One region of the Pseudomonas berkeleyensis genome, then DNA from elsewhere that is predicted to be linked to it. Evidence: predicted binding sites of a transcription regulator. Region 1 holds the regulator's gene; each other region holds the start of a gene.
The links. Region 1 encodes sigma-54, which starts transcription at its own class of promoters, with help from an activator protein. Its sites were predicted from a motif close to ANTGGCATNNANNTTGCTNT; they were not measured.

Region 2: the regulator sigma-54 is predicted to act here: its motif matches at 5,164-5,183, upstream of HS968_RS18945 (ammonium transporter).
Region 3: the regulator sigma-54 is predicted to act here: its motif matches at 4,009-4,028, upstream of flgB (flagellar basal body rod protein FlgB).

Annotation. Positions count from the first base shown of each region.
Region 1 is NZ_CP059139.1:4,598,619-4,605,992, reverse strand. It holds gene hpf (ribosome hibernation-promoting factor, HPF/YfiA family) at 1-64, opposite strand, end outside; gene HS968_RS21340 (RNA polymerase factor sigma-54) at 158-1,654, opposite strand; gene lptB (LPS export ABC transporter ATP-binding protein) at 1,791-2,516, opposite strand; gene lptA (lipopolysaccharide transport periplasmic protein LptA) at 2,516-3,055, opposite strand; gene lptC (LPS export ABC transporter periplasmic protein LptC) at 3,042-3,608, opposite strand; gene HS968_RS21320 (KdsC family phosphatase) at 3,617-4,138, opposite strand; gene HS968_RS21315 (KpsF/GutQ family sugar-phosphate isomerase) at 4,138-5,112, opposite strand; gene HS968_RS21310 (ATP-binding cassette domain-containing protein) at 5,355-6,164, shown strand; gene mlaE (lipid asymmetry maintenance ABC transporter permease subunit MlaE) at 6,164-6,961, shown strand; gene mlaD (outer membrane lipid asymmetry maintenance protein MlaD) at 6,961-7,374, shown strand, end outside.
Region 2 is NZ_CP059139.1:4,079,421-4,086,794, reverse strand. It holds gene HS968_RS18960 (TonB-dependent siderophore receptor) at 1-1,031, shown strand, start outside; gene HS968_RS26810 (methyl-accepting chemotaxis protein) at 1,120-1,827, opposite strand; partial or broken gene HS968_RS26805 (nitrate- and nitrite sensing domain-containing protein) at 2,029-2,964, opposite strand; gene HS968_RS18950 (GGDEF domain-containing protein) at 3,509-4,708, opposite strand; gene HS968_RS18945 (ammonium transporter) at 5,296-6,600, shown strand; gene HS968_RS18940 (dimethylamine monooxygenase subunit DmmA family protein) at 7,003-7,374, shown strand, end outside.
Region 3 is NZ_CP059139.1:2,092,723-2,100,096, reverse strand. It holds gene flgG (flagellar basal-body rod protein FlgG) at 1-3, opposite strand, end outside; gene HS968_RS09815 (flagellar basal body rod protein FlgF) at 50-790, opposite strand; gene flgE (flagellar hook protein FlgE) at 1,003-2,373, opposite strand; gene flgD (flagellar hook assembly protein FlgD) at 2,410-3,075, opposite strand; gene flgC (flagellar basal body rod protein FlgC) at 3,098-3,541, opposite strand; gene flgB (flagellar basal body rod protein FlgB) at 3,553-3,960, opposite strand; gene cheR (protein-glutamate O-methyltransferase CheR) at 4,324-5,151, opposite strand; gene HS968_RS09785 (chemotaxis protein CheV) at 5,196-6,128, opposite strand; gene flgA (flagellar basal body P-ring formation chaperone FlgA) at 6,206-6,964, shown strand; gene flgM (flagellar biosynthesis anti-sigma factor FlgM) at 7,099-7,374, shown strand, end outside.

The DNA.
Region 1 (7,374 bases):
CGCCGATATAGTCACGCAGGGCGTCGGTCACATCCAGCTGATGTCCACTGATGTTGACTTGCATACCGCTTTCTCCTTGTTGCCTTGTGTAAGAGACGGATTCCATGAGAATCCGCCACCGGAACACGTTGGCTTGGAGGCAGGTCGCCTCCTTGGCCTACATCAGTCGCTTGCGTTCGCTGGAGGGCGCTATACCGAGGGATTCACGGTATTTGGCAACCGTCCTGCGGGCGACTTGGATGCCTTGTGCCTCCAGTAAACCAGCGATCTTGCTGTCGCTCAACGGCTTTTTCGCGTTTTCTGCTGCAACCAGTTTTTTGATGATCGCGCGGATCGCGGTGGACGAGCATTCACCGCCTTCGGAGGTGCTGACGTGGCTGGAGAAGAAATATTTCAGCTCGTAAATACCACGCGGGGTATGCATGAATTTCTGCGTGGTAACGCGTGAAATGGTCGACTCGTGCATGCCTACCGCTTCGGCGATGTCATGCAGTACCAGCGGTTTCATCGCCTCGTCGCCGTAGTCGAGGAAGCCGCGCTGGTGCTCGACGATCTGCGTGGCGACCTTCATCAGGGTTTCGTTGCGGCTCTGCAGGCTCTTGATGAACCAGCGTGCTTCCTGCAACTGGTTGCGCATGAAGGTGTTGTCGGCGCTGGAGTCGGCGCGTTTGACGAAGCCGGCATACTGCGGGTTGACGCGCAGGCGTGGCATGGCTTCCTGATTCAGCTCAACCAGCCAGCGGTCGTTGTGCTTGCGCACGATGACGTCCGGCACGACGTATTCCGGTTCGCTGGATTCGATCTGCGAACCCGGGCGTGGGTTGAGGCGCTGGATCAGGTCGATGACCTGCTTGAGCTCGTCTTCCTTGAGCTTCATGCGCCGCAGCAACTGGGCATAGTCACGGCTGCCGAGCACTTCCAGGTAGTCGCTGACCACCCGCTGGGTTTCGTTCAGCCACGGGGTGTTGGCAGGCAGCTGGCGCAGTTGCAGCAGCAGGCACTCACGCAGGTCGCGGGCACCGATGCCCGCTGGCTCGAACTGCTGGATGCGGTGCAGCACCACTTCCACTTCGTCGAGTTCGATATCCAGCTCGGGGTCGAAGGATTCGGTGACTTCCTCGAGGGTTTCCTCCAGGTAGCCATCGTTGTTGATGCAGTCGATCAGGGTGGCAGCGATCAGCCGATCCTTGTCCGACATGGGCGCCAGGTTGAGTTGCCAGAGCAGGTGGCTTTGCAGGCTTTCACCGCTGGAGGTGCGGGTGGTGAAATCCCACTCATCGTCGTCATTGCTCGGCAGGCTGCTGGCGCTGGTCTGGTAAATGTCTTCCCAGGCGGTATCGACCGGCAACTCGTTGGGAATACGCTCGCCCCAATCGCCTTCTTCCAGGTTGTCCACTGTCGGAGCGGTTTCCTGGTAACTCTCTTCCTTGCTCTGGGTAGCGGGCGTTGCGCTTTCGGCGCCGTCGGCCATCGGGTCGCTATTGTCGAAGTCGTCGCCTTCTTCCTGGCGCTCGAGCATGGGGTTGGACTCCAGCGCCTCCTGGATTTCCTGTTGCAGATCCAGGGTGGACAGTTGGAGGAGGCGGATAGCCTGTTGCAGCTGAGGGGTCATCGTCAGCTGCTGGCCCATCTTGAGGACTAGCGATGGTTTCATTGCAGACCTTAATTTACCGGCGAGTTACGCCTTCCACATCAGGGCGCCGAAGCGCCGCCAGGAAGCAAATTATATGCCTGATGTTGTCGATTTTGCCTAGGGGTTGCCATATTTCTGTAGTGAAATACTCGCAGACCTACAGGCGGAACTCGTGCCCCAGGTAAACCTCTTTCACCGTCTGGTTGGCGAGGATGGTCTCGGCATCGCCTTCGGCGATCAGTTGACCGTCGTTGACGATGTAAGCCGTTTCGCAGATATCCAGGGTTTCGCGCACATTGTGATCGGTGATCAGGATGCCGATGCCCTTGGTCTTGAGGTGATGGATGATCTGCTTGATGTCGCCCACGGAGATCGGGTCGACACCTGCGAAGGGTTCGTCGAGCAGGATGAACTTGGGATTGGTCGCCAGGGCGCGGGCGATTTCCACACGGCGGCGTTCACCGCCGGACAGGCTCATGCCGAGGCTATCGGCAATGTGGTGGATGTGGAATTCCTGCAGCAGGCTTTCCAACTCCGCCTGACGGCCGGCGCGATCAAGATCCTTGCGCGTCTCGAGAATGGCCATGATGTTGTCGGCCACCGAGAGCTTGCGGAAGATCGAGGCTTCCTGAGGCAGATAACCGATACCGGCACGAGCGCGGCCGTGCATCGGTTGATGGCTGACGTCGAGGTCGTCGATCAGCACGCGGCCCTGATCGGCGCGCACCAGGCCGACGATCATGTAGAAGCATGTGGTCTTGCCGGCGCCGTTGGGGCCGAGCAGTCCGACGATCTGGCCGCTTTCGATGCTCAGGCTGACGTCACGCACGACCTGGCGGCTTTTGTAGCTTTTAGCCAGGTGTTGGGCTTTGAGTATGGCCATTACTGCTGCTGATCCGCGGGTTTGTTCTTCGGTTGGATGACCATGTCGATACGCGGGCGTGGCGTGGCGACATTGGTGCCGGTGGCGCGACCCGCGTTGACGATCTGGCGGCGGGTATCGTAGACGATCTTCTCGCCTTCGAAGGTATTGCCTTCCTGGATCACCTTGGCCTGGTCGATCAGCACGATGCGCTCGTTGCTGGCGAAGTACTGGATGGTACGGCCATAGGCCTTGACGATGTCCTTGTCCACGGCCGGCTTCTGCTCGTAGTAGGCGAGATTGCCCACCGAGGTGAAGACATCGATGTCACCGCTGTTGGTCTGGGTGATGGTCACGGTATCGCCGGTGATCTTCAGGGTGCCCTGAGTGATGATCACGTCGCCGCGATAGACCGCTACACCTTGCTTGTCATCCAGTTCGGCGCTGTCGGCCTGGATGCGGATCGGCTGGTCGCGATCCGATGGCAGAGCCCAGGCAGCCGCGCTTCCCAATGCGGCGCCGAGGCTGAGAATCAGGGGGAGGGTATTAACGAACCTCATGCTGGCCTCTTACGTTGGACGGCAGGATCATCCGGCCGTCATTCAAGTACGCTTTCATTCCTTGTGCCGTGGTCACCCCGTTGGCGGCCTCGATTCTAACGGCTTGCTCGGTCTGCGCATATTCCTTGTCAGGAATCACGGTCATGCGGCTGCTGGTGATGATCGTCGGGCGGCCCTTGGCGTCGGTGCGAGCGATGCGCACGTCGTCGATCAGTTCCACTTCGACGCCGCCAGGCGAAACTTCGGCGCGCTGGCTGGTGACCTTCCAGGGCAGCTCGGTGCCGCGGTACAGATCCAGTTTGGGCGTGTCGATCAGAGTAATGTCGGTGCTCTTGATGTGCTCGAGCTTGTCGGCGGTCATGCGGTAGTGCAGCTTGCCGTCATCCTGAAACTGCACGGTGTGCGCGCCGAGGACGTAGAAGTCCACGGCGTCGTCATCACTGGCCTGTTGAGTCTGTCGGGCGCTGTCGGGCGCGATGTTCCAGTAGCCGAGCGCCGCCACGGCGCCGGCGATCAGAACGAAGATCAGGGTATTGAGGGCTTTACGCAGCATGCTGTGCTCTACAGGTAGGCGGCTTGTGCCGCATCCAGCGTGCCCTGGGCACGCATGATCAGTTCGCAGAATTCCCGTGCCGCACCGTCACCGCCGCGCGCCTGGGTCACGCCATGGGCATGCTGACGGACGAAGCTGTCTGCGCTGGCCACGGCCATGCCCAATCCGACTCGGCGGATCACCGGAAGATCCGGCAGGTCGTCGCCGAGATAGGCCACCTGCTCATAGCTTAGGCCGAGTTCGGCAAGTAGGCCGTCGAGAACGACGAGCTTGTCTTCGCGGCCCTGGAACAGGTGCTGGATGCCGAGGTTGTTGGCGCGGCGCTCGACCACGGGGGTCTTGCGGCCGCTGATGATGGCGGTGCGCACGCCCGAGCCGATCAGCATCTTGATGCCATGGCCGTCGAGGGTGTTGAAGGTCTTGAACTCGCTGCCGTCTTCGAGAAAGTACAGGCGACCATCGGTGAGTACGCCATCGACGTCGAAGATCGCCAGTTTGACGGCGCGGGCGCGTTGCAGAAGGTCGTTCATCACATTACTCCTGCACGCAGCAGATCGCCGAGGTTGAAGGCACCGACGGGGTAATCGTCGGCGTCGACCACCACCAGCGCGCTGATCTTGTTGTCTTCCATGATCTTCAAGGCCTCGGCAGCGAGCATTTCGGCGCGAACGGTCTTGCCATGCGGGGTCATCACTTCGTCGATCTGTGCATGGCGTACATCGATGCCCTTGTCCAGTGCGCGGCGCAGGTCACCGTCGGTGAATATTCCGGCCAGGTGGCCGTCGTTTTCTATGACGGTGGTCATGCCCAGGCCTTTCTGGGTCATTTCCAGCAGTGCGTCCCGCAGGCTGGTTCCGCGTTTGACCTGGGGCAGGCTTTCACCGCTGTGCATGACGTTCTCAACCTTGAGCAGCAAGCGGCGGCCCAGCGCTCCGCCAGGGTGAGAGAAGGCGAAGTCTTCAGCGGTGAAGCCGCGGGCTTCCAGCAGGGCAATGGCCAGGGCATCGCCGAGAACCAGGCTGGCGGTCGTCGAGGATGTCGGGGCCAGGTTCAGCGGACAGGCTTCCTCGGAGACGCGAGCGTCAAGGTTGACCTCGGCGGCCTTGGCCAATGTCGACTCGGGGTTGCCGGTCATGCTGATCAGGCGGATTCCCAGGCGCTTGATCAACGGCAGCAGGGTGACGATTTCGGAAGTCGTGCCGGAGTTGGACAGGGCCAGGACGATGTCATCCTTGGTGATCATGCCCATGTCGCCGTGACTGGCCTCGGCGGGATGAACGAAAAAGGCCGTGGTACCGGTGCTGGCCAGCGTTGCGGCGATCTTGTTGCCGATATGGCCCGACTTACCCATGCCGACCACGACCACGCGCCCCTTGCAGCTTAGGATCAACTCGCATGCCTTGACGAAGTCCGCGTTGATACGGGGCAAAAGCTCCTGCACCGCTTCGATTTCGAGGCGGATGGTGCGTTGGGCGGAGGCAATCAGGTCGCGAGTCTGGTTCATTGAACTGAGCTGTTAGGCGAAAAAAGACGGGGATTATAACGAGAAAAGACAGCAGTGCTCACCTTTGCTGAGTCGCTCTAATGGCGAAGCTGTCGCAAGTCTGAACGCTGCGGTGGGCCGCTATTGGGCGCTATCTCCAGCAAATGCTATAGTCCGCGGCCATTTCGGCCCCTCTGACAGCTGCGTGTCCTCGCTTGTGGAGGCGGCGTCTGCCAGGAAGGCCTGATTTTCAAGGAGTTCAGATGAGCGCCGAGCACGAGTACGCGATCGAGTTGCAGGGCGTCAGCTTTCAGCGTGGCACGCGGGCGATCTTCGACAAGGTCGACATCCGCATTCCACGCGGCAAGGTGACCGGCATCATGGGGCCTTCCGGCTGCGGTAAGACCACCTTGCTGCGCCTGATCGCTGCCGAATTGCGGCCTTCGCAGGGCAACGTCCTGGTCAATGGTGTCAATCTGCCGCAATTGTCGCGCGATGCCCTGTTCGACATGCGCAAGCAGATGGGGGTGTTGTTCCAGAGTGGTGCGCTGTTCACCGATCTCGATGTGTTCGAGAACGTCGCCTTCCCCTTGCGCGTACACACTCAACTGCCTGAAGAAATGATTCGTGACATTGTCCTGCTCAAACTGCAGGCGGTGGGCTTGCGCGGCGCCATCGAACTGATGCCCGATGAATTGTCCGGCGGCATGAAGCGCCGTGTGGCATTGGCGCGAGCGATTGCCCTGGATCCGCAGATTCTGCTCTATGACGAGCCGTTCGTCGGCCAGGATCCGATTGCCATGGGGGTTCTGGTGCGCCTGATTCGCCTGCTCAACGACGCGTTGGGTATCACCAGCGTGGTGGTGTCCCATGACCTGGCGGAAACCGCCAGCATTGCCGACTACATCTATGTCGTCGGTGATGCGCAGGTGTTGGGGCAAGGCACGCCTGCCGAGTTGATGGAGTCGGATAACCCGCGCATTCGCCAGTTCATGAAAGGCATACCGGATGGCCCGGTGCCTTTCCATTTTCCAGCGCCGGACTATCGCGAAGATCTGTTGGGGAGAGGTTGATGCGCAGAATTTCACCGCTCGAACGGCTGCGTCTGTTCGGTCGTGCGGGTATCGATGTGGTGGCGACGCTGGGGCGCTCGGTGCTGTTTCTGATGGGCGCGCTGTTCGGGCGCAGTCGCGCTGGCAAGCCGCTGCAACTGTTGATTAAGCAGTTGTTCGCCGTCGGGGTCATGTCGCTGGCGATCATCGTCGTTTCCGGCATCTTCATCGGCATGGTGTTGGCGCTGCAGGGTTACAACATCCTAGTCAGTTACGGTTCCGAGCAGGCGGTCGGGCAGATGGTCGCCCTGACTCTGTTGCGTGAGCTGGGGCCGGTCGTCACCGCGCTGCTGTTCGCTGGACGTGCCGGCTCGGCGCTGACTGCCGAGATCGGCAACATGAAATCCACCGAGCAACTCTCGAGCCTGGAAATGATCGGTGTCGACCCGCTCAAATACATCGTCGCGCCACGCTTGTGGGCGGGGTTCATCTCGATGCCGCTGCTGTCGATGATTTTCTGCGTGGTCGGCATCTGGGGCGGTGCCATGGTCGCGGTGGACTGGCTGGGTGTCTACGAGGGCTCGTTCTGGGCCAATATGCAGAACAGTGTTTCCTTCTATGACGATGTGCTCAATGGCGTGATCAAGAGCATCGTCTTCGCTTTCGTGGTGACCTGGATCGCCGTGTTCCAGGGCTATGACTGCGAGCCCACGTCCGAGGGTATCAGTCGTGCGACCACGCGTACCGTGGTGTATGCCTCGCTGGCCGTGCTCGGCCTGGATTTCATTCTGACCGCTTTGATGTTTGGAGATTTCTGATGCAAAACCGCACGCTGGAGATTGGTGTCGGCCTGTTTCTCATGGCCGGAGTGCTGGCCCTGCTGCTGCTGGCCCTGCGCGTCAGTGGCCTGAGCGTCGGCAGCGCCGGTGACACGTACAAGGTCTACGCCTATTTCGACAACATCGCCGGGCTGACCGTGCGCTCCAAGGTGACCATGGCCGGGGTGACTATTGGCAAGGTTACTGCCATCGATCTGGATCGTGACAGTTACATGGGGCGGGTGACCCTGGAGCTCGATGGTAGCGTCAATAACCTGCCTGACGATTCCACTGCGTCGATTCTGACCGCAGGTCTGCTCGGCGAAAAATACATCGGCATCAGCGTTGGTGGTGACGAGGAGGTGCTCAAGGACGGCGGCACTATCCACGACACGCAGTCCTCGCTGGTGCTG
Region 2 (7,374 bases), 520 kb from region 1:
TGCCGCTCGACATCTTCGACGCGGCGCGTTACGACGCCAGCGGTGGCCGGGTGTTCGAGAAGATCGGCAAGCTGACCTACATGCCCGAGCTGACCACCATCAGCACCGGCGCCTTCGCCCAGCTGCGCCACCGCATCAACGAGCAGTGGTCGGTCGACGGCGGCCTGCGCTACGAATACGCCACGGCCGAGTTCGACGACTTCGTGCCGCTGTCGGAAATCCGTAATGCCAACCCGGCGACCGTCAGTGGCGGCAAGGTGCGCTACGACGATGTGCTCGGCAACTTCGGCGTGGTCTATTCGCCGGTGGCCGGCCAGGAAATCTACGCTGCCTTCAGCCAGGGCTTCCAGCTGCCGGACATCGGCGTGCAGATGCGTAATGCGCGCAGCGGCTTCGACATCGGTTCTTCCGATCTGGAGCCGGTGAAGACCAACAACTACGAGTTGGGCTGGCGTGGCGCGCTGGGCGAGCAGACGCTGGCGTCGCTGGCGCTGTTCTACACCACGTCCAAACTGGGCGACGTGCAGAGCTTCAATAACGGCCTGATCCTGACCCGCACCGAGGAGCGCATCCACGGCGTCGAAGGCAGCCTCGACTGGCTGAACCTGGAGGAAACCTGGGGGCTGGGCGGTACCTTCACCTGGATGAAAGGGCGCGAGAAGCCGGACAACGGCGAATGGCGCGACATGACCGGTTTCCGCGTGCCGCCGCTGAAGATCACTGCCTACGTGCAGTACAACCCCAGCGAGGCCTGGAGCAACCGCCTGCAGGCGACCTACTTCGCCAGCAAGGACTATCGCCTCGATGGCCAGGCCAGCTTTGGCCGTCGCGACGTGGACGGCTACACCACGGTCGACCTGATCAGCGACTACCGCCTGAGCGATGCCGACAAGGTCAGCCTGGGTATCCAGAACCTGTTCAACCGCGACTACTACCCGCTCTACAGCCAGTTGCTGCGCAGCAACAACAACACCAGCCACCTGCCGGCGCCTGGCACCACGTTGACGGTGAGCTACAGCCACCAGTGGTAACGAAACGGCCCCGTCAGGTGGCGGGGCCGTGATGTCGGTGTTGTGAAGCCTGCGGCCGGTAGGAAGGTATACCGGCTCGGGCGATGACTCAGGCCACCTTGAAGCGGCCCACCAGTTGCTGCTGGTGGTCGGCCAGGCGCGCCAGCTCGCGGCTGGTCACGGCGGTCTGCTCAGCGGCGGCGCTGACCTGGATGACCAGGTCGTTGATGTCGTTGACGTTGCGGTTGATCTCCTCCGACACCAGGCTCTGTTCCTCGGCGGCGGATGCCACCTGGATGTTGCGGTCGCTGATGCTGGCGATGCCGTCGGCGATCTCCACCAGCAGATTGCCGGCCTTGACCACGTTGTTGGCGCCGGCCTGCGCCTTGTTCAGGGTTTCCTGCATGGAGCTGGCGGCACGGTCGGAACCGCTCTGCAGGTTGCTGATCATCTGCTGGATGCTGACGGTGGAGGCCTGGGTTTTCTGTGCCAGTTGGCGTACCTCGTCGGCGACCACGGCGAAGCCGCGGCCCTGTTCGCCCGCGCGGGCTGCTTCGATGGCGGCGTTGAGGGCCAGCAGGTTGGTCTGTTCGGCGACACCGCGAATGACGTCGAGTACCGAGGAGATGGCGTCGCTCTCCTGCTTCAGCTCGACGATGATCTGTGCAGTCTGCTCGGCCTGGGTCGAGAGGGCCTGTACCAGACGCACGGTGCTCTCGATTTCGGTCTTGCCCTGCACCGTGTTGTCGTTGACCTGGCGCGACATCTCGGCCGCCTCGGTAGTGCTGCGTGCCACGTCGCGTACGGTGGCGCTCATCTCGTTGATGGCAGTGGCGACCTGATCGGTGCCCAGGCGTTGCTGCGCCACGTTCTGGCTGGTTTGCAGGGCCACGGCTGAGGATTCCTCGGCGGCGGTGGCGACTTGCGCGGTGGCGCCGCCGATCTCCTGAATCACTTCCTTGATCTGCAGCGCCATGTTGTTGAGGTTGCGCGCGATCACGCCGAATTCATCACCGCCTTCGTAACGGGTGTGCGCGGTGAGATCGCGCATCGACAGGGCGACCAGGGTGTCGTTGACATCGCTGACCGCTGATTTGATGTTGCGGATGATCAGCAGCGACAGCGCCAGCACGGCAGTCAGTACGGCCAGCATGGCCGTGACGGTCAGCCACAGGCTGCTGGCGGCGTCGTCTCGTGCCTGTGCCGCCAGATGGCCGACGCTCTGGCCCAGTTCGCTTTCCACTTGCACCATGAGATCGATGCGTGCGGTGGAGAGCTTGAACCACTCTTCGGGCGTGGCGGTCAGTGCCTCGCCCAGCGGTGTTTCCAGTGCCGTGCGCTGCAGGCCGCTGGCGGCCTGCGCGGCTGGTTGTTGCAGCGCGTTGTCGAGCTTGCCCTTCAAGTCTGCTGCGGCGCGGCGCTGAAAGGCGTCCTGATAGGCGGCGAACTCGCCGAGATTGCGGCTCAGGCGCGAGAGCAGATCGGCATTCAGTTGCTTCTGGCTGAAGGCCAGGCCGAGCAGGGCGCGCTCGCGTCCGGCGCGTTCCTTCATTTCCACGAACTGGTTGAGTGCGCCGAGAGCTCGCAGGATTTGCGGATCGCTCACCCGTGCCTCCAGCGAGTGGGTGTAGCCGATCAGCATGCCGATCAGGCGGGTATAGCGAGCGCCCGATTCGGTGCTGTTGATCGATTGCGCGTCCACTTGCTGGCGCAGGGTAGCCAGCTCATCCAGCCCGCCAAGAACCTCTTTCAGTTCAGTCGAGGCTGTTACCGACAGGGTACGCAACGACTTGATCGCCGTGTCGCTGTCGAGCCGGAACTGGCTCAGGGCATCGCGCATGGAGGTTCCGGCGCTGCCGAGGAAGACGCCACTGGCGCCGCGTTCGCGCTGCAGGGCGGTGACGGCTGCGCTGATCTCCTGCGCGGTGTCACTGGCGGCAACGGTATGGTTCATCTCGGTCAGTGTCTGGTATTTGCCGGCGACATACAGGGCGGAGAAGGCCAGGAATCCGAGTAGGGGGAATATCAGGATGAGGAGGAGTTTCACGCTCAGCGGGGCATTTTTCAGCATGTTTGGTACGAGCCTATCGTCTGGATTGGGTGTTGGCAGGCGAACGACGATTGCCAGAGGCTTGTTGGCCAGTGGCGGTTTGGGCGGTCAGGGATCTTGGCGTCCCTTCGGTTGCACTTCGTTGCAGCGGCTGCTTCAAGGTGGTGGTTGCGCGCCATGAGCCGTTGGCCGACCCGGGTCACGGGTTGTTGTTGCCGGCATCGGTCAGGGGCGCATTCTTGAGCACGGTGCGTGAACAGATCATCGTTCGTTCGGCGGGTTTCTTTAATTCAATCCGCGAACGGCGATGAGTGCACAGGCATGTCCGCCGCGTGCATGGGCGCGGCAGCCAGGGCTCGAAGGCTAGAGTAGAGAGAATCGCCGGACGGCCTTTGACCGGCAGCAACGAATCGTCGTTTTGTCGGCTGCGTGGCTGCCGAAAGGGTGGTCAGGCCCGCAGGGCATGCAGCAACTGGCTGCACACCTGGTTGCGGCCCTGCTGCTTGGCTTGGTAGAGCAGACGGTCGCACTGGGCGAAGAGATCACGTGCCTGCTGCACGCCCGCTGCCTGGGTGGTACAGGCGCCGATGCTGATGGTTAGGCGATTCAGCCCATCGGGGCGGTATTGATGCTCGATGGCGAGGTTGGCCACCTGCTCGCGCAAGCGCTCGGCCAGGGCGTTCAGCTCTCCGACATCGGTGATCTGCAGCAGCACGACGAACTCTTCGCCACCATAGCGGTAGACATTGCCCTGGCCCTGACGCAGGCCGGCGCTGATGCAACGAGCGACCTCGCACAGGCACTGGTCACCGACCTGGTGGCCGTAGTGGTCGTTGAAGGGCTTGAAGAAGTCGATGTCCAGCAACAGCAGGGAGAAGGGCCGGCCATTGCGCTGCATCTGTTGCCAGTTCTCCTCCAGGGCGAGGTCGAAAGCGCGGCGGTTGCCGATGTCGGTCAGGGCATCGGTACTGGCTTGCCTGGCCAGGCGCAGGTTGAGCGCCGCCAGTTCATCACGCTGGCGCTGCTTTTCCTGATCATCGAGAAAGGCCCGGCGCACGCCATTGATGTTGGTCCAACTGATGAACAGGCTGAACAGCAGCACCGGCAAGTAGGCGATGCTGAACACCAGCACCGGCTTGCTCTGGCCATCGTGCAGCAGCCACTGGTTATACAGGATGATCCCCGAGATCGCGGCGGAGCAGGCGAGGATGCCACGGAAGCTGTAGCGCGCCCCCAGGTTGGCCAGGATGATGAACACCACCGAGGCGTAGACGAAGGTGGGCACATCGGGTGAGCTGCTGCGCTTGAGCAGTTCGAACCAGGCGATGGTGGAGATGATGTCGTGCACCGGCATCAGCATGTCCATCAGCAGCACGTTGCGATACCGCCAGAACACCAGGTAGATGTTGACCAGTCCGACCAGGCTCATGCCGCCACGCAACAGCAGGGACTCCAGCGCCATGTCGGGGATCAACAGCGCATCGGCGAAGACGTAGAGATCGTAGGCGATCATGGCGATGAAGTTGATCGCCAGCAGGAAGCGCCCATGGTGCTGGACGACGTAATGCTGGTAAGCCGTCTGCAGGGCGGCGGGAATCACCCAGGCCGATTGTCTGGAGGAGGCGATGCCTGACTCTGAGGCGCTCATCGTGCCGGATTCCTGTGCTTCTTCGTGACACATTCTGTTGGGGGCAATCGCATGCACCTGTCGGGATGGTGGCGCTCTGCTGCTTGCTTGCAAGGGTGCGCCATTATTACGCCGCTACTCGATGGCTGGGGAGGGGGTGGCGGTATTTTTAGCCTCTCCAGGGCACCTCTTAAAAACGTAGGCGAGGCAGCCAGCGCAAGGCAAAAACAGGCGAAAAAGCGCAGTTTACGCGCTGTAAATGAGCATTTTGATCGGACTCGCGCACGAGCCTGTTTTTAACGCCGCGATGGCAACGCAGGTAGTTTTTAGAGGTGCCCTCCAGAGCCGAGCCGTTGTTTTCCTTCCCTGCACCAAGACGGTGAGACTCGCTGTCGGCGAGTGTCCGAGTGAGCCAGTATGGCTTTTTTAACCGTCTGTTTTTATTTCACTTATTTATTTGTAATCGGATATTTCAAGTTGGCAAGGGGATTGCTATGCCTGAGGGGAAATAAAAATTCCTGTCAGGATATATTGTCCGGCAGGGTCTCGTATGCCGATGCCACGCGATAAGCCGCGCAGCACGGCTCTCTGATTGGAGGCTGTAGTCGATGACCCGTAGTCGTATGGTGTTGGGGCTTGTTCCGTTGTTGGGCAGTGCGGCCGTGCAGGCGGCCGAGACACCCGTGATCAACAGTGGTGACACGGCGTTCGTGGCGCTCTGCTCGCTGGTGGTGCTGCTGATGACCCTGCCTGGCCTGGCGCTGTTCTATGGCGGCATGGCGCGTGGCAAGAACGTGCTGTCGATCCTCATGCAGGTGTTCTGCACCGCCTCGCTGATGTCGGTGCTCTTCGCCATCTACGGCTACAGCCTGTGCTTCACCGACGGTGGTTCTTGGCAGTCGCTGATCGGCGGGTTGGACAAGCTGTTCCTCAAGGGCGTGGGCACCGACTCCGTGGTCGGTACCATCCCCGAATACCTGTACTTCCTGTTCATGCTGCTGTTCGCCGCGATCACCCCGGCGATCATCGTCGGCGCCTTCGCCGAGCGCATGAAGTTCTCGGCGGTGATGCTGTTCATGGCGGTCTGGCTGACGCTCAACTACATCCCCATGGCGCACATGGCCTGGGGCGGTGGCTGGGTGTTCAATCTAGGCGTGCAGGATTTCGCCGGTGGCAACGTGGTGCACCTGAACGTGGGCATCGCCTCGCTGGTCGGCGCCTGGCTGATCGGTCGGCGGCGTGACTACGGCACGTCGGCGCTGGCTCCGCACAACATGACCATGACCTTCATCGGCGGTGGCCTGCTGTGGGTCGGCTGGCTCGGCTTCTGTGGCGGTTGCGCGCTTGCGGCCAGTGGTTTCGCCATGCTGGTGATGGTCAACACCATGCTCGCCAGCTGCGCCGGGGCACTGGCCTGGATGCTGGTCGAGGGTGTGCATCGCGGCAAGCCGAGCCTGTTCGGCGCGGTGTCCGGCGCCATCGCCGGGCTGGTGGCGATCACCCCGGCCTGTGGCTACGTCGGGCCCATGGGCGCCATCGTGTTGGGCCTGATCGCCGCGCCGGTGTGCGTCTGGGCGGTGGAGAAGCTCAAGCCCGCCATGGGCCTGGACGATGCCTTCGACGTGTTCTGTGTGCATGGCGTGGCCGGCATCCTCGGTGGTCTGTTGACCCCGGTGTTCGCCCTGAGCGAACTGGGCGGGCAGGGTTTCACCGGCGAGCGTGGCCTGCTCGATCAATTGCAGATCAATGCCGGCGCGCTGCTGTTCAGCATCCTCTTCTCGGCGCTGACCAGTTGGGTGGCGTTCAAGGTCGCGGCGCTGTTCTGCGGTGGGCTGCGTGTGGACGAAGAACAGGAGATCGACGGCCTGGATCTCGCTGCACATGGCGAGGTGGGCTACAAGTACTCCAATTGATGCTTGCGCAGGGGCTATTGCCGTTTCACCTGGCAACGGCTCCCTGCCTCAATGGCGCACTGCTCCAGAGCGGATAGTGGCGTAGGGCGAACCGGAACGCCGGTCGCTCGTAGCGCAGCGAACAGTCCGCCAGTCCATTTCCAGCCCAGCACCACCGCTTCTTCACCCCTCAAACCCTCTGTTCAAAAATCCCCCTGATGCGCCGCAGTGGCGCGCTTTGCCCCGCGCTTGTGCAGTCTTTGCCGGCTTGCGGGATGGCCACCGGGGCCGGCGCCCACGCTGGCGCGGGATGACGAAAATGGCACAGTCCGTGCTTTCTCCATGAGAACAAAAAGTTCTCTCAGGGAATTTTCTCTGGAGGCCAACCGACCATCGCCTTGCTCTCACCCGGGAGGGTTTCCGATGACCGCATCCAGTACCGAACCCCTGTTCAGTACCCCACGTTATGCCACCGAGGCGTCCCGGCAACCGGCCACTCGCCGCCTCGTGGTCGCCCAGCAGGCCAGTGCCGCTGCCGCGCTGCTCGACCACCCGGTGCCGACTCTACTGCTGTGCCTGAGCGAGACGTTGCCGGCCAGTGCCGATCAGGAGAGCCTGCCCAGCATCGAGGCGTTGTACCTGCGCCTGCAGATGCTGCTGGAGAAGGCCCAGGCCGGCACCCGGCTGTACGTCTGTGGCGATGAAAGCTTTCTCTGGCATGTGTACCGCCTGGCACGCCACGCCGGCCTGCTCGGCGATGAGATCGAACTGTTCAAGCAGGGCGCGCGACGCCGC
Region 3 (7,374 bases), 2.5 Mb from region 1:
CATATCGTTTCTCCTCGGGCGCCGGTTTTACGGCGCCACGTGCTGGTAATTAGCTAATCTGCAAAACCCGCGCCATGGCCGACGAGTTGTCCTCGGCGGTGCGCATCATCTTCACCGACAGCTCGAACTGACGGGACAGGGAAAGAATCGCGGTCATCTCCTCGACGGCATTGACGTTGCTCGCCTCAAGGAAGCCGGAGGTCAGCTGAACAGTGGCATCGGCCTCTACCGCGGGCTGCCCCTTGACGCGAATCAGGCCATCGGTGCCCTTCTCCATGCTTTTCGGATCCGGGTTGACCAGCTTGATACGATCCACCTCGGCCAGCACGTTGGGGTTTTCGCCAAGGGCACGAATGCTGATGGTGCCGTCCTGGCCGATCTCCACTTTCTGCTCTGGCGGCACGGCAATCGGCCCGGCGTTGCCCATCACCGGCAAACCATTGCCGGTGCGCAGTATTCCCAGAGCATCGATGTTCAGGCTGGCGGTGCGCACGTAGGCCTCACTGCCATCGGGTGCCTGTACGGCGACCCAGCCCTTGCCGCCAATGGCCACGTCCAGGTCGCGTCCGGTTTCCTGCAGCGAACCGGGACGAAAATCAGTGGCAGGACGTTCGCTCATGGCGAATACGCGAGCGGGATAGGTTTCACCGAACAGCGGCATGGAACGCGCTTGCTCGAAGTCCCGACGGAAACCCGAGGTGGAAACGTTCGCCAGGTTGTTGGCGTGGGCGCGCAGAGCCAGTGTGTTGTTCTGCGCTCCGGTCATGGAGACGTACAGCATCTTGTCCATGGTAATTCTCCGAGTGGGCGACGTGCCCTTGGCTCTTTGCATTGACTACAGCAAGCGTCGTGCCAGGCTCGAAAAATAAACTCAAGACATTGATTTTAAAGGGATTAACTGGAGATAAAGAAGTATTCAGAAAAGCCGGCGGCGAGGTTTTGCCGGCTCCGGAACGGCAAAGCGGCAAGCCAGGCTTGCCGCTTTGTCTCAGCCCGAACTCATCAACGCAGATTGATGATGGTCTGGGTAATGGCGCTTTCTGTTTCGATGGTCTTGGCGTTGGCCTGATAGTTGCGCTGAGCCACGATCAGGTTCACCAGTTGATCCGACAGTTCGACGTTGGAGTCCTCCAGCGCCCCCGCCTGCAGAGCACCCAGAGTACTGCTGCGCGGCGTACCAATCACCGGCTCACCGGATTCGAACGACTGCGCCCAGGCCGTCTTGCCTGTCGGCGTCAGCCCCTGGACGTTGGCGAAGTTCGCCAGCAGCACCTGGCCTTGTACCTTGGACTGGCCGTTGGTGTAACGGGCGAAGATCACCCCGGTGTCGTCGATCTCGATACCGGCCAGCTGGCCGGTGGTGTAGCCGTCCTGGCTGACGGCATTGACCCCGAAGGATGCCGCATACTGCGTCGAGCCACGCATATCGAAGGTGAAGGCCTCGCTGTCGGCACCGTTGGGCACCATGGTTCCAGGGTTGACCGGATCCTTCTCGGCGGGCACCCAGTCGGCTGCAGCCAGGCTGAAGATGCCATTGGGCGTGCCCGTAGGAATGGCCGGCGCATCCAGAGCCGGGTCCGGCGGCGTGCTGGCCAGCGGGGTCAGCGCTGGATTGGCCAGTTGGCCGGCCGCATCGTAGTTCACCGCATAACTGTATGGCTGAGTGCTGGTGGGGTCACGCGGGTTGACCCCATCAATCAGCACATGCATGACCCAGCCATTGTTGGCCGGCGCCTCGTTCTTGACGAAGTACTGGCTCATCACGTGGGCGTTGCCCTGCGAGTCATAGATGTTGGTCGAGGTAGACCAGTTGAAAGACTTCGAATCGCTCGGATCGAATGTCGGTGCCGCCATGGTGCCGGCATTGGCAGGCCGCACGGCATTGGAGTTCAGGTTGAGGCGCTGGGTAACGCTGGTGGTCGCCTTGGGCTCCTGCTGACCAGCACTGATGCGCAGGTCGGACTGCACCGGCAGGATGTTGCCGCTGTCATCGGCCGTATAGCCCTGCAGGCGATAGCCGAAGTTGTTGACGACATAGCCATCACGATCCGTACCGAAGTAACCGGCGCGGGTATAGCCAATCTCGCCATTGTTACTGGTCATGAAGAAACCATTGCCATTGATGGCCAGATCCAGTGCGTTGTTCGTGTAGTTGACGTTGCCCTGGTTGAACAGCTGCGACACATCAGCCAGCAGCACACCGCTGCCTTGCGCGTTCTTGCCGGTACCCAGAACGGAAGCGGCATAGACATCGGCGAACTCGGCACGCGACTGCTTGAACCCCGCAGTACCGGCGTTGGCGATGTTGTTGCCGGTGACATTGAGGTCGCTGGTCGCGGCACGCAGGCCACTGAGACCAATATTGAACGACATGGAAGACTCCTTTGCCGGGACTGCCGGCGGCAATAGTTACTGGCCGATGACCTGCACTTGAGAAAGCGGAACGCTGCCCAGACCGGCAAGGTTGAGCATCAGCTCGCTGCCGCCCAGGGTGACGCTGTCGACGTTGGCCGGCAGCAAGGTGTACAGCCCCTTGGTTTCACTGCCGTAGGTGGCCTGCGCCTCGAACTTGTAGGTGCCCGGCGGCACCACGTTGCCGTCGGCGTCCTTGCCATCCCAGATGAAGCTGACGTTGCCGGCAGCCTGCTCACCCAGGTTGACGCGGGTAACCAACGCGCCGGAATTGTCATAGACGTTGACGTACACGTTGCTGCTGCTGACCGGCAGGATGGTGCTGGCCTTGAAGCTCTCACTGGTGTCGACCACCGCCTTCTCGCTCGGCACGATCACCTTGCGGCCGACCAGCGAAGACGCCTGCAGTGCCTGGGAAGACTGGAAGCTGGAAAGCATCGAGCCCATGCTGGTGTTGAGCTTCTCGATCCCTTCCACCTGGCTGAACTGCGCCAGCTGGGCGATGAACTCACCATTGCCCTGCGGCTCCAGCGGGTTCTGGTTGTTGAGTTGGGCCACCAGCAGGTTGAGAAACTCGTTCTTGCCGAGGTTGTTGTTTTTCGGCGCATCCTGCTTGATCTGGTACTGATCCAGTACCGAACTGCTGCCATTTACGGTGCTCATGACCTGATTTCCTCGTCTCGTCTTACTGACCCAGGGTCAGCACGCGCTGCAGCATCTGTTTGGCGGTATTCATCATTTCCACGTTGGTTTGGAAGGCGCGACTGGCGGAAATCATGTCGGCCATCTCCTCGACCACGTTGACGTTCGGGTAGTAGACGTAGCCATCGGCGTTAGCCATCGGATGATCCGGCTCGTAGCGCGGCATCAGGCTGCTCTGATCCTCGATCACACCGAGCACCTGCACACCGCGCCCTGCTTCATCCTGCTCGGCAAACAAAGAACCACGGTCGCCACCTTGTGCCTGCTGGAATACGGTGGCGAACACCGGATGACGGGCGCGGTAGGTCTGATCCAGGCTCGACGACACGGTCTCGGCGTTGGCGATGTTGCTGGAAATGGTGTTCAGGCGAGTGCTCTGGGCGCTCATGCCGGTTCCGGCGATATTGAAGACACTGGCAAGGGACATGGTCGCGCTCCTTATTCGCCGCGCAGGGCGGTGGTCAGCCCTTTGAATTTGCTATTGAGGAAGGTGAAGCTGGCCTGGAACTGCACGGAGTTCTCGGCATAGTTCGATTGCTCGATCTGCAGATCGACGCTGTTCTGATCCAGCGACGCGTGGAAGGGCGTACGGTATGGCAGCTCAGCGTCACCCGTCTTCACGCCATCGGCCGGAATGTGGCGGCTGTCAGTACGGTTGAGAGAAACTCCGCCGCGCTGCATACGGCTGCTCTGCTCGGCCAGTACGCTGGCGAAATCCAGATCGCGGGCCTTGTAGTTCGGGGTATCGGCGTTGGCGATGTTGTTGGCCAACACCTCGGCACGCTGGGCGCGAAAGCCGAGTGCCTGCTCATGGATGCCGAGTGCTCTGCCGAAGTTGATGCTCATGTTCCGAACCTTTGCCGCTGAGGCCATGTGGTCACTGTTGCAAGCTATTCAGCAAAGGCTGTGCCAACTTATTTAATTCAATAAAATCAATGGATTAAGAAGAAATAGAAGCGGAAAAAGCGGCAATGCGGCAATGGCTTTCCGCCTGTTGGCAATCAAGCGGCAAAGCCTGCCGGGCAGATTGCCGCCCCGCCGAACCCTAGGGTGCGCCATGCGCACCGGCTCTTCAGCCCCGTCGGATCGCTGGTGCGCACAGCGCACCCTACCCAACCGGTCACGTGCAACCGAACCGTCATTTCCAGCTCTGGAAACGCAAACGGGAGGCCAAAGGCCTCCCGTTGCTGTACCAAACATGCCTTGCGCCTATTTGGCCTTGTAGATGATCCCTGGGCTGCACTGCACCATCTGGTACTTCTCCGGCAGGCCATTGAGCGCCTCGGAAGCCCCGAGGAACAGATAGCCGCCCGGCTTGAGGGTGGCATGAATGCGCGTGAGGATGTCCTTCTTCACTTCAGCCGAGAAGTAGATCAGTACGTTGCGGCAGAACACGATGTCGAACTTGCCCAGCGCCGCATAACTGTCGAGCAGGTTGAGCGGACGAAACTCGACGCGACTCTTGATCGGCGCCTTGACCTGCCAGCGCCCAGGCGCCTTGGGATCGAAGTAACGCTGCAGACGCTCCTGGGACAGGCCACGGCCCATCGCCAGGCTGTCGTATTCACCGGATTTGCAATTGCTGAGCATGGATGGCGAAAGGTCGGTGGCAACGATCTGCACACCGGCCTTGAGCTGACCGAGGTTGGTGCGCTCGAACTCGTCGATGGACATCGACAAGGAGTAAGGCTCCTGACCGGACGAGCATGCCGCCGACCAGATGCGCAGGCGCTGGGCCGGATAGGCCTTGATCAACTCCGGCAGCACACGGCTCTTGAGCACCTCGAAGGGGTAGGTGTCGCGAAACCACAGGGTCTCGTTGGTGGTCATGGCATCGACGACCTGCTCACGCAGCCCTCCGCGCGGCTGGCTTTGCATGCGCTGCACCAGCTCACCCAGGGTCTTGATGCCGTTCTGTTCCATCAGCTTGTTCAGACGGCTGGAGACCAGGTACTGCTTGTTGCTACCAAGCAAAATACCGCAGGCCTTTTCCAGGAAAGTCCGGAACTGCTCGAAATCCAAATTACCTGAAGACACTAGTGCCGCCTCACCTACCATAACGTTCGCCGAAGGTCGCCCCTTCAGCCCCCATCCGATACCCGGATACGATCGACCACGCGCGCTGCCAGATCATCTGGCTTGAACTTGGCGAGGAAGTCGTCAGCGCCGACCTTCTTCACCATTGCCTGGTTGAACACACCGGAAAGCGAAGTATGCAGGAGGATATGCAGCTTCTGCATGCGTGGATCGCTACGAATCTCCGTAGTCAGGGTATAACCGTCCATTTCCGGCATCTCGATGTCGGAAATCAGCATCAGCAGTTCCTTGTCGGGATAACGCCCCTCATCCGCCATTTTCTTGAGGAAAGTGAGCGCCTCACGCCCATCGTTCAGGGCGGTCACCTCAACACCGACGGTCTGCAGGCAGCGCGACACCTGCTTGCGCGCCACCGAGGAGTCATCGACGATCAGCACATGCTTGGTCACCGCCTGACTCTGCACCTGATCATCGATGACGCCTGCGGAGATCACTTCGGAGGTGGGCGCCACCTCGGCCAGAATCTTCTCCACGTCGATGATCTCGACCAGTTGCTGGTCGAGCCGCGTGACCGCGGTCAGGTAATGATCGCGCCCAGTGCCCTTGGGTGGCGGATGGATCTCTTCCCAGTTCATGTTGACGATGCGCTCCACCGAACGCACCAAAAAGCCCTGAACCTTGGTGTTGTACTCGGTGATGATCACGAAGCTGGTCTTCAGATCTTCCAGCGGTGCCCGCCCCGTGGCGATGGACAGGTCGAGAATCGGGATGGTACCGCCACGGATATTGGCGACCCCCCGCACGACCCGACTGGATTTGGGCATGATGGTGAGGTTGGGGCACTGCAGCACCTCCTTCACCTTGAATACGTTGATGCCATAAAGCTGTGGGCCTTCCAGGCGGAACAACAACAACTCCAAACGGTTCTGCCCTACCAGCTGAGTGCGCTGGTTAACCGAATCCATCAACCCGGCCATGCCCGGACTCCTTCTTGTCTAGTAACGCCTACCCCTAGCAGCCTAGCAGGCGGCACGGGGCTTGCTTTGCATTGGTCATGAAGCCAAGAACGTCATCATTCCGTCAGCTACTGGCAAAGTGCCTTGCCCCTTTGCCCGTTTTACTCGCTTTGCCGGCAATCGGCTACAGCGGTACCGCGGCGGCGACCTTTACCAGCACCGAACAGCTTATCGGCGCCACCGAAGCCTTTCTTGAGCAGGCGACCACTGAATATCTACAGCGTAGCGAAATCCAGGGCCGCCATGAGATTCGCGTCAATCGTCTCGACCCGCGGTTGCGTCTACCGCTTTGCGATCAACCACTGACGACGACGCTGGAAAGCCCGGCGCAGCCCCTGGGCCGCGTCACCACCCGCGTACGTTGCGACGGCAGCGCCCCCTGGACCGTATTCGTACCTGGCGAGGTACGCCTGTACCGTGCGGTCGTCGTACTCACCCGCCCACTCAAGCGCATGAGCGTAGTCAAAGCGGCGGATCTGAGCTTGGTGGAACGCGATGTGGGGCAGCTCGGTCAGAACTTCCTGACCGACCCAGCACAGGCAATCGGCAAGAAATTGACGCGGCAGTTAGGTGGAGACCAGGTTCTGGCCCCCAACCATCTGCAAATCGCCGAGGTGGTGCGCCGCGGCGATCAGGTGGTCATCAGCGCGCGCGGCACCACCGTGAACGTGCGCATGCCGGGTGAAGCCCTGACGGACGGTGCTCCTGGTCAGCAGATCAATGTCCGCAACCTGCGCTCGCAACGGGTGATTCGTGCCCGCGTGGTCGGCCCGGGACAGGTGGAAGTGTCCATATAGGCATGTTTCTTGTAACGTAATGGCTTGGCGATCACCTACACTGTTTTCTGACGCATGAAATTAGCCCTAAAGTTTTCTCGGCAGTGGCCGAAAAGCTTGGCAAGCGTCCACCATATCGTCTGAGGTTTTGCATCATGGTCATCGACTTCAACCGGCTGAACAACGCCAATACGCCCGCCAATGCGGGACGTACCGGCTCGACTCAGGCTGGCAATCGCAGCGAGTCGGCACAGCCGAACAAAGCGCCTGTCACCGGCAGCGATGAACAAACCACCGCAAAAAGCGGTGAATCCGTGCAACTGAGCCGTGAGGCACAACAGTTGCAGAAAATCAGCGAAAAGCTGAGCGATCAGCCAATCGTCAACAAGGAGCGTGTGGCCCAATTGAAACAGGCCATCGCTGACGGCAGC